DNA from 3 places in the Faecalibacterium sp. Marseille-Q4896 genome. Region 3 is predicted to be linked to each of the others. Evidence: predicted binding sites of a transcription regulator. Region 3 holds the regulator's gene; each other region holds the start of a gene.
The links. The regulator Rex, encoded in region 3, represses fermentation and respiration genes when NADH is low (regulators of the CRP and FNR family bind a similar motif). The targets are predictions, from matches to a motif close to ATTGTTAANNNNTTAACAAT.
Positions count from the first base shown of each region.

Region 1: the regulator Rex is predicted to act here: its motif matches at 1,721-1,740, upstream of J3348_RS02780 (butyryl-CoA:acetate CoA-transferase).
Region 2: the regulator Rex is predicted to act here: its motif matches at 1,336-1,355, upstream of gap (type I glyceraldehyde-3-phosphate dehydrogenase).

Region 1 covers NZ_JAFREG010000001.1:535,190-538,469, forward strand. Annotated here, with positions in the region: gene J3348_RS02770 (acetyl-CoA C-acetyltransferase) at 1-829, opposite strand, end outside; gene coaD (pantetheine-phosphate adenylyltransferase) at 909-1,415, opposite strand; gene J3348_RS02780 (butyryl-CoA:acetate CoA-transferase) at 1,929-3,275, shown strand.
Region 2 covers NZ_JAFREG010000003.1:131,143-134,422, reverse strand. Annotated here, with positions in the region: gene J3348_RS06860 (citrate synthase) at 1-459, shown strand, start outside; gene J3348_RS06855 (hypothetical protein) at 459-1,244, shown strand; gene gap (type I glyceraldehyde-3-phosphate dehydrogenase) at 1,443-2,474, shown strand; gene J3348_RS14470 (hypothetical protein) at 2,974-3,280, shown strand, end outside.
Region 3 covers NZ_JAFREG010000002.1:289,646-292,925, reverse strand. Annotated here, with positions in the region: gene J3348_RS05290 (ABC transporter substrate-binding protein) at 1-186, opposite strand, end outside; gene J3348_RS05285 (thymidine kinase) at 787-1,404, opposite strand; gene J3348_RS05280 (redox-sensing transcriptional repressor Rex) at 1,658-2,299, opposite strand; gene J3348_RS05275 (ATP-dependent Clp protease proteolytic subunit) at 2,561-3,241, shown strand.

The DNA.
Region 1 (3,280 bases), on a different contig from region 3:
CCTTCTCCTCGCTCATGATGACCAGAGCAGCAGCGCCGTCATTGATGGCGGAAGAGTTGCCGGCGGTCACGATGCCGTCCTTGGTGAAAGCGGGCTTCAGCTTTGCCAGCACTTCAGGAGCGCTCAGACGGGGGCCTTCATCGGTATCGAACACGGTGTCGCCCTTCTTGCCCTTGATCACAACGGGAACGATCTCGTCCTTGAAAGCGCCGTCCTTGATGGCCTTGTCAGCCTTCAGCTGGCTGTTGTATGAGAACTCGTCCAGCATCTCACGGGTGATGGGGCTGTAGCCGTACTTCTTCTGATAGGTCTCGTTGGTGCAGACGTTCTCAGCGGTCATGCCCATGTGCTTGTTGAAGCCGCAGGCATCCCACAGAGCATCGTTGACCATGGTATCCACGATCTCGCTCTTGCCCATGGGTGCGCCCATGCGGTAGCCGTAACGAGCCTTCTGCAGTGCGAAGGGAGCCATGTCCATGTTCTCCATGCCGCCTGCGACCACGATGTCAGCATCGCCAGCCTCGATCATCTGAGCAGCCATGTTGACGCAGTTCAGACCGGAGCCGCACACCACGTTGACGGTGACAGCCGGGGTCTCGATGGGCAGGCCAGCCTTCAGAGCAGCCTGACGAGCGACGTTCTGGCCCAGACCGGCCTGAATGACGCAGCCCATGTAGACATGATCGACCTGCTCGGGAGCGACGTTTGCACGGTTCAGAGCTTCCTTGATGACGATGGAGCCCAGCTCAACTGCGGGAACGTTTGCCAGAGTGCCGCCGAACTTGCCAATAGCGGTACGGCATGCAGATGCGATAACGATCTTTTTCATGTGAATAGCCTCCTGAATTGTGTATGTGTTACTTTTCGTAAGCCATTTTTATCAAAACGCCCGTAAGCGCTTTTACAAATTAGGTCTCGGGGTCTTTTTTCTGCCGGATCAGCGCATACTTTTCGTTGACCGCCTTTTCCACATTGGGTGTGACGAACTTACCGATGTCGCTGCCGTAGTAAGCTGCCTCTTTTACAATGGTGGAAGAAAGGTAGCTCCACTTGATGCTCGTTGCCAGAAACATGGTCTCGATGCCGGGCATCAGTGCGTGATTGGTCTGCGCAAGCTGGATCTCGTTTTCAAAATCCGTCACCGCCCGCAGGCCCCGCACCATCACCGAAGCGTGCCGTTTCTTGGCGAACTCCACGGTCAGGCCGTCGAAGCTCTCCACCGAAACATTCTGGATGCCCTTGCAGCATTCCTTTAGAAGCTCCACGCGTTCCTCCACGGTGAACAGCGGATTCTTTGCGCTGTTGTTGAGCACCGCCACGATCAGATGATCGTTGATCTTTGCTGCGCGCTTGATGATATCGAGATGCCCTTTTGTGACCGGATCGAACGAACCGGGATAAACTGCTGTTGCCATCGTCTGGTGTCCTCCTTGAGCGCTGTGAAAAGCGCGTTTTGGTTCTGCCATGATAGCACTTTCCAGTCTTGGGTGCAAGATTTTTGTGCAAGCTGTACGTTTTATCGTTAAAATTTAAACAATCAATGTCGTGCTGCATCGCAGCTGCCTGCTACGCTATAAGTAAACCATATCGTCAAAATTTTATCAAGTCCTTTTGCAAAGATTTTGGTTTTTCAGTACCAAACAATCGTCCAAAAACTCCGCGAATTTTGTCCATATTGCCAGTCGGTCAAAATTTTCTCGATAAACTATTGATTCTGCACATTGTTAATGTTATAACTAAGTTGTGCAGATCTGCTGCCCTGTCCGACAGCTGCCTTCTGCTGGTTATCAGGATATCATCCGCCTGTGTCAGAGCTGTGTTCAAATTGCCAACAGGTGGTAAACATCCTGCAAAGATTTGTCCGTGCAGGAAGAGTAAATGATAAATTTACAATTCCTTTATGTTATTATAGGAGAGGATGGTTTATAATGGATTTTACGGAACTGTATGCTCAGAAGAAAATGACCGCCGCTCAGGCTGCCGCACTGGTCAAAAGCGGTGACTGGGTGGATTACGGCTGGGCTGTGAACACCCCTGTGGCGGTGGATGCCGAGATCGCAAAGCGTCTGCCTGAGCTGGAAGGTGTCAACTTCCGCGGCGGCATCCTGATGTGGGTGCCCGCGATCTTCCAGATCGACGATCCCGCTGCACACATGACATGGAACAGCTGGCATATGGGCGGCATTGAGCGCAAGGCCATTGCACAGGGCTTCTCCTTCTACTCCCCCATCCGTTATTCCGAGCTGCCCCGCTACTACCGCGAAAGCCCGGATCCGCTGGATGTGGCGGTGTTCCAGGTGACCCCCATGGACGAGCATGGCTACTTCAACTTCGGCCCCAGTGCATCTCATCTGGGTGCTGTGTGCGAAAAAGCCAAGAAGATCATCGTTGAGGTCAACAAGAACATGCCCCGCTGCCTTGGCGGCATGGAGAACTGCATCCACATTTCTCAGGTCACCGGCATCGTGGAAGGCGAGAACCCGCCCATCGGCCAGATGGCCGCTCCTGGTGCTGCTACCGAAGTGGATCTGAAGGTTGCCAACCTGATCGTTCCGCAGATCCCCAACGGTGCCTGCCTGCAGCTGGGCATCGGCGGTATGCCCAATGCCATCGGCAGCCTGATCGCACAGAGCGATTTGAAGGATCTGGGCGTGCACACCGAAATGTATGTGGATGCCTTTGTGGATATCGCCAAGGCCGGCAAGATCACCGGTGCATGCAAGCAGCTGGACAAGGGCCGTCAGGTCTACGCCTTCGGTGCCGGCACCCAGAAAATGTACGATTACCTGAACGATAACCCGGAGTGCATGTCTGCACCCGTGGACTACACCAACGATATCCGCAGCATCTCCGCACTGGATAACTTTATTTCCATCAACAACGCTGTGGACATCGACCTGTTCGGTCAGGTGAACGCCGAGACTGCAGGCCTCAAGCACATCTCCGGTGCCGGCGGTCAGCTGGACTTCGTTCTGGGCGCATACCTTTCCAAGGGCGGCAAGAGCTTTATCTGCCTGTCCTCTACCTTCTTTAATAAGAAGACCGGCCAGCTGGAGAGCCGCATCCGTCCCACTCTGGAAAACGGCAGCATCGTCACCGATACCCGTGCCAACATCCACTACCTGTGCACCGAGTACGGCTGCGTGAACCTGAAGGGCCTGACCACCTGGGAAAAGGCCGAAGCTCTGATCAACGTAGCACATCCCGACTTCCGTGAAGACCTGATCAAGGAAGCCGAAAAAATGCACATCTGGCGCAGGAGCAACAAAATCTGATAAGT
Region 2 (3,280 bases), on a different contig from region 3:
GAGGACGACGATGAGGTGCGCGAGTATCTGCGCCGCATCCTGCGCAAGCAGGCGGGCGATGGCTCCGGCCTGATCTACGGCATGGGCCACGCGGTGTACACCATCAGCGACCCTCGTGAGGTGATCCTGAAGCAGCGCGCCCGCCATCTGGCCTACGACAAAGGCTTTGAGGAAGAGTATAATATGCTGTGCAGCATCGAACGGCTGGCCCCCGGCATCTTTGCCGAGGAAAAGGGCAGCACCAAGCCGGTGTGCGCCAACGTGGACCTGTTCAGCGGCCTGATCTACAACATGCTGGGCATCTCTGAGGATATCTACACCCCGCTGTTCGCCATTGCCCGTGTGCCCGGCTGGTGTGCACACCGCGTGGAAGAGGTGGTATTCGCCAACCGTATCATTCGTCCCGCTTACAAGTATCTGGGCGTGCGCCAGAAATATAAGCCGATTGAGGAACGCTGATGAATCCTTCTGTTTTGTTCGTTTTTATCCTGAGCATTCTGCTGGGCGTGCTGCGCGCGGCAGACCTTGCCTTTGGCACCGATGCCGTTACCGGTCTGTGCGTGGTCGGCTCGGTGTGGTGGCGCTATCTGGCACTGGGTATCGTGGTGCTGGCTGCAGTGCTTGTGGGCCGTACACAGCCTTCCCGCTCGGAAGCGGTGCGTAGCCGCAGGCCGCTGGCCGGTATTCTGGCTTTTGTCGGTGCAGTATGTTTTCTGGCCGCAGCGGGTGCACAGATCGCGCTGGGCGCAGCTTCCGGTCTGGGCGGCTTTGTGCGGTGCATTCTGGAATGCCTGTGCTCCGCGTGGCTCAGCACCATGGGCCGCTGCTGGCTCAGCCCCAACGAGTGGAAAAAGCCCTTTGGCGGGCTGTATCTGGCCGTGGCGGGCAGTCTGCTGTTCTACTGGAACGTGCTGCTGCGCTTTATGGAGAACAGCTCCAGCTGGCACCGCGTGACCCCTACAGCGGCGGTGTGGCAGGCGCTTGCGGCACTGGTGTTTTTGGCAGCGCTGGCCCGGGCGCTGCATGTCCCGCAGCCGGGCAATGGCAAAACACTGTGCGCAGCCGGGCTTGCCGCATTTGCACTTTGCCTGTGCTGGCAGCTGCCCTATGTACTGGTTTTGATGAGCGGCCTGAGCTGGGCCGCACCGGCTGTCTGGCCGGAGATCTTTGCCGGACTGGGCCTTTGCTGCGTGGGCGGCATTGGCGGAGCGTGCGTTACAGCCTGCTTGAACGGGGAGAGCTGACAAAAATGTTGGCACTCTGTTGGCGCAATTGCCGAAAAGCAGGGAATGAAAGGAATTAAAATCGTACAAAAGCAAAAAATGCAGTGAATGTCTTGTTAATTTTTTGGCAGACACTTGAAACTTTCTGCGTTTTGGTCTAAAATAAAGATACCGTGATTTATCCGATTATGGGTAAAATAATTAGGAGGTACTATTAACATGGCTGTTAGAGTTGCTATCAATGGTTTCGGTCGTATTGGTCGTCTGGCTTTCCGTCAGATGTTTGATGCTGAGGGTTATGAGGTCGTCGCAATCAACGACCTGACCAGCCCCAAGATGCTGGCTCACCTGCTGAAGTACGATACTGCTCAGGGTTCTTTCTGCGGCAAGATCGGCGAGGGCAAGCACACCGTCGAGGCTACCGAGGACTCCATCATTGTTGACGGCAAGGAGATCAAGATCTACGCTGTTAAGGACGCAAAGGACGCTCCCTGGGGCGAACTGAACGTTGATGTCGTTCTGGAGTGCACCGGCTTCTACACCAGCAAGGAGAAGAGCATGGCTCACATTCAGGCTGGCGCAAAGAAGGTCGTTATCTCTGCTCCCGCAGGCAACGATCTGAAGACCATTGTCTTCTCCGTCAACGAGAAGACCCTGACCGCTGAGGATCAGGTCATTTCTGCTGCTTCCTGCACCACCAACTGCCTGGCTCCCATGGCTAACACCCTGAACAAGACCTACCCCATCGTCTCCGGTATCATGACCACTGTTCATGCTTACACCGGCGACCAGATGATCCTGGATGGTCCTCAGCGCAAGGGCGATCTGCGCCGTGCTCGTGCTGGCGCACAGAACATCGTTCCCAACACCACCGGCGCTGCTAAGGCTATCGGTCTGGTCATCCCCGAGCTGAACGGCAAGCTGATCGGTTCTGCTCAGCGTGTGCCTGTTCCCACCGGCTCTACCACCATTCTGGTTGCTGTCGTCAAGGGCAAGGATGTCACCAAGGAGTCCATCAATGCTGCTATGAAGGCTGCTACTTCTGAGTCCTTCGGCTACAACGAGGATCAGATCGTTTCTTCCGATGTCATCGGCATGCGTTACGGCTCTCTGTTCGATGCTACCCAGACCATGGTCGCTAAGATCGACGATGACACCTATCAGGTTCAGGTCGTGTCTTGGTACGACAACGAGAACTCCTACACCTCTCAGATGGTCCGTACCATTAAGTACTTCGCTGAGAACTGCTAATCACAGCTCTACGCTCAAAAGTGCTTGAGATGCCGTGCTGAAGGACAACTAGTATTGGCTTTGCTGATACGAACATGCTGTGATTGGTACGACAACAGGATAACGAGTTCAACACCCTTCCTTTTGCGGGTTTCCGTGAGAAGAAGGGTGTTTTTTTGCTACAAAAAAGCAATGGAACGAGTTCCTTTCTAAAATGAATAGGTTGCAACAAAAAGACGGAATAAAGTACGGAAATCTTAGCCATGATGCAGGCAATGATACAGCTGCAAAGTATTGTACCCCAGAGGAAAAAATGGTAAAATATTTTTAGTGTCAATAAATACATTTACGAAATTGATATTGATGATTCTGGAAATAAAATGTCAATGAATTGCGGCGTAAATCAGTCAAAAACCTGGGCGTAAATGCGTCCGGGCTTTTTCTGATGTAAAGGAAACCGGGCCGGAGTTTGGCACGGTATGGGGATGAGATCCCTAAATGGGGAGACAGGAAAGGGAAAATGAAAGAGAAATTGAGGCTTGCTGTTTTTGGCCACAAAAGGTGGTCGAGAGAGAGCGGCGTGGAGATCGTGGTAAAAGAGCTGTGCACACGGATGGCGCAGCAGGGCTGTCAGGTGACATGCTACAACAGAGCAGGCCATCATGTGAGCGGTGCGGAATATGACGATGCTGGTAAAACGGAGTACGAGGGAATCCGTCAGAAGTCTGTTCCGACCATTGAACGGCGCGGGGCTAGAGATATAATACGCGGCTGTCATAATAGGGACAAGGGTACGGCAGAGAATGAAAGGCTCCGCAACCCGAAGT
Region 3 (3,280 bases):
GGTCATGGAAACAGGGCCGTCAGACAGTGCCAGGCTCTCGTCTGCAGAAGCAGCGGGAGCGGAAGAAGCGGTGGAAGCAGCAGAGCTGGATGCGGCAGAGTTGCCGCCGCAGGCAGCCAGAAGGCCGGCAGCGCCCACAGCGCCGGTGACCTTCATGAAATCACGACGAGAAATTGCCTTGCTCATTTTCGTTCTCCTCCTAAATACAGAAAACATCATCTCGCACGGGGGTTCTGCACATACCCCGTTGTATACAATTATGATAACAAAACAACAACCAAAAAGAAAGACGCAAATTGCAGATATCTAAACAAAAAACGTACAAATATTGCTCTTGTTTTCGCGCGAGAATTGACGCCTTTGCTGAAATGAATAAACTTGGCTCGAAAAACTGTGCAACATGTATACTTCGCCATTTTGCATAGAAAACTGGGATGCATCATAGGGGGAACGTCGAATTTTGCAATAATTTTGTAAACATTCCGTTTCAGAACGTGGAAGCGTTGCATACATTGTGGACGAACACCAGCTTAAAAAGCCCGGATGGGAGTCTTTGAACTGATATATCAATAGCGCAAAAAATGTTCACTCTGATATATCAATTGTTTGCGGCGGGCATCCGGCACCGGTCTTCGGGCATGGAAATCGGTGCTTTTTCGCCCTTTTGGGAGGTGAAGAAGCACCGACAGCAACATATTTTGCGCTGCTGCGTGGACTGCGCCTGTGGGCCGGGAATAAAAAAGAAAGGCTGCCGTGTCGTTGGACACAGCAGCCTTGTATACAAGCTTATTCGACCCGCGAAGCAGCTTTTTCGGCGTAGAACGCGCGCTTTGCCTTGAAATAGCACTGGGGGCACATGCTCACGTACTGCACATCGTTTTCCAAATCGATGGCCACCTGCTCGCCCTCAAAGACGAATCTGCCGTTCACCCTGCGGCAGTTGCAGATGGCCTTGCGGCCGCAGGTGCAGATAGTCTTCATCTCCTCGATGGTGTGGGCCAGCTCCAGCAGGCGGGTAGAGCCGGGAAAGCCCTTGAGCGAAAAATCTGCCCGCAGGCCGTAGCAGATCACCGGAATGTTCAAATCCACCGTGACCATGAACAGCTGTTCTGCCTGCTGCGCAGTGAAAAACTGGCTCTCGTCGCACAGCACGCAGGCCAGCGGCGCACCGTCAGCGTTGGCCGTGCGCACGGCCTCGAACACGTCCGTCTCCGGCGGGATCAGCAGATCAGCCTTGCGGCGCACGCCCAGACGGCTCACCAGCTCACCGCCGCCCTTGGTGTCCACCTGTGGCTTGAGGATCAGCACCCGCATCCCCTGTTCTTCGTAGTTGTGGGCTACCTGCATCAGGGCGGTGCTCTTGCCGCTGTTCATCGCGCCGTAACGGAAATACAGTTTTGCCATTTGAAAAACTCTCCTTATAGAAGAAAAGACTGCTGCACTTATTTTTATTTTTAGCGTCCTCGCCCTCTCAGCTTCGCGTTGCTCAGCAGCTCTCCCAAAGGGAGAGCCCTTGGCAAAACCGGAAACTTGACCATACTGCCAAAGCCTCTCACTCTGGGAGAGGTGGCATTGCGTTAGCAATGACGGAGAGGGCGAGCCCGCTGCTCTTGTGCAACAGTCTCTATTTCTTTTTATTTACTATAGATAGGTATATTCAGTCCTGATTGCGCAGGCGGTAGCCAAGGCTCATCAGGCTGTCGCCCAGATGGACGTTCTCCACCACCACATCGGGATACGGCACAGAGAGGTCATAGTGGGAGAAGTTCCAGAAGCCCTCGATGCCCAGATCCACCAGACGGCCGCTGACCTGTTCCGCACCGTCGCGGGGCACACAGAGCACTGCGACCTTGGGGTGATGCTCGGCACAGAAAGACTCCAGCTCGTCGATATGGCGGATCTGGATGCCGCTGATCTCCTTGCCCACCTCGCTCTGTGCCACATCAAAGGCGGCGATCAGGCGGTAGCCGTTGGTGTCGGTGGTGATAAAGCGGCTCACTGCCTTGCCCAGACGGCCGCAGCCGATCAGGATGGTGGGCAGGCGGTCGCCGTTGCCGAACAGCAGGCCTTCCAGAATGGAGAGCAGGTTTTCCACCGAGTAGCCAATGCCCTGCCGGCCATTCACATCGCCGATGCAGTTGAAGTCCTGCCGTACCTGCGAAGCGGTGGTGCCCATCTGAGCAGCCAGCTCGCGGGAAGAAATGCTGTTGATGCCGTCCGCCTGCAGAGAGCACAGATAGCGGTAATATTTGGGAAGACGCTTGATAACGGGAAGCGAAGCCCTTGCAGGAGTGTTCATAGAATACTTTCTCCTTTCGCTCTATCGCAGTACTTGCCGCAGCTGCCTGCTTTACAGATGCGGCACAAAGAAACCCCGATCCGTTTACGGGTTCATATTGCAGATATTACAGTCAATTATTTAAAGTATACTGCACCGATGGAGAATGTCAAATCATTCTCAAAAAATTTTTATGAAATGTTACCGCTTTTTTGCTGCAGCGGGTCTGCATAGCCCGGCACAGGCTGGGGAATGCTGACAGAAAACGCAGGGGGAAAGCATATGAACGATGAAACGCAGCTGACCGACGCGCGTCGGCTGGAAAAAGAAGAGATCGAGGATTTGGGCACGGTCACGCTGGCCCGCGGGGAGCATGTGATCCACTGCCTGACCGTCATCGGCCAGATCGAAGGCCATTCGGAAGCGCCGCAGGGCCAGAAGACCACGAAGTATGAGCATGTCATCCCGCAGCTGGTGGCTGCGCAGGAAGATCCTCGCATCGAAGGTCTGCTGGTGTTGCTGAACACGGTAGGTGGTGATGTGGAAGCGGGCCTTGCGCTGGCGGAGCTGATCGCCAGCGTGTCCAAACCCAGTGCAACGCTTGTGCTGGGCGGCGGGCACTCCATCGGTATCCCGCTGGCGGTGAGCGCCCGGCGCAGCTTCATCGTGCCCACAGCCACCATGACCGTGCACCCGGTGCGGCATTCCGGTGTCATTCTGGGGGTGCCGCAGACCATGCGCAGCTTTGAGCAGATGCAGCAGCGCATCACCGGCTTCGTAGCGGCCCACAGCGGCATGACCGAAAAACGCTACACCGACCTGATGCTCCACACCGGCGAGCTGGTGATGGACATGGGCACCGTGCTGGATGGACGCCGGGCCGTGAAGGAAAAGCTCATTGATGAGCTGGGCGGGCTTTCGGATGCGCTGGCGTGGCTGTATAAAGAGATTGAACGCAAATGAAGGCCGATTTTGTACAACAATAGGTTTGCCATTTTCTTC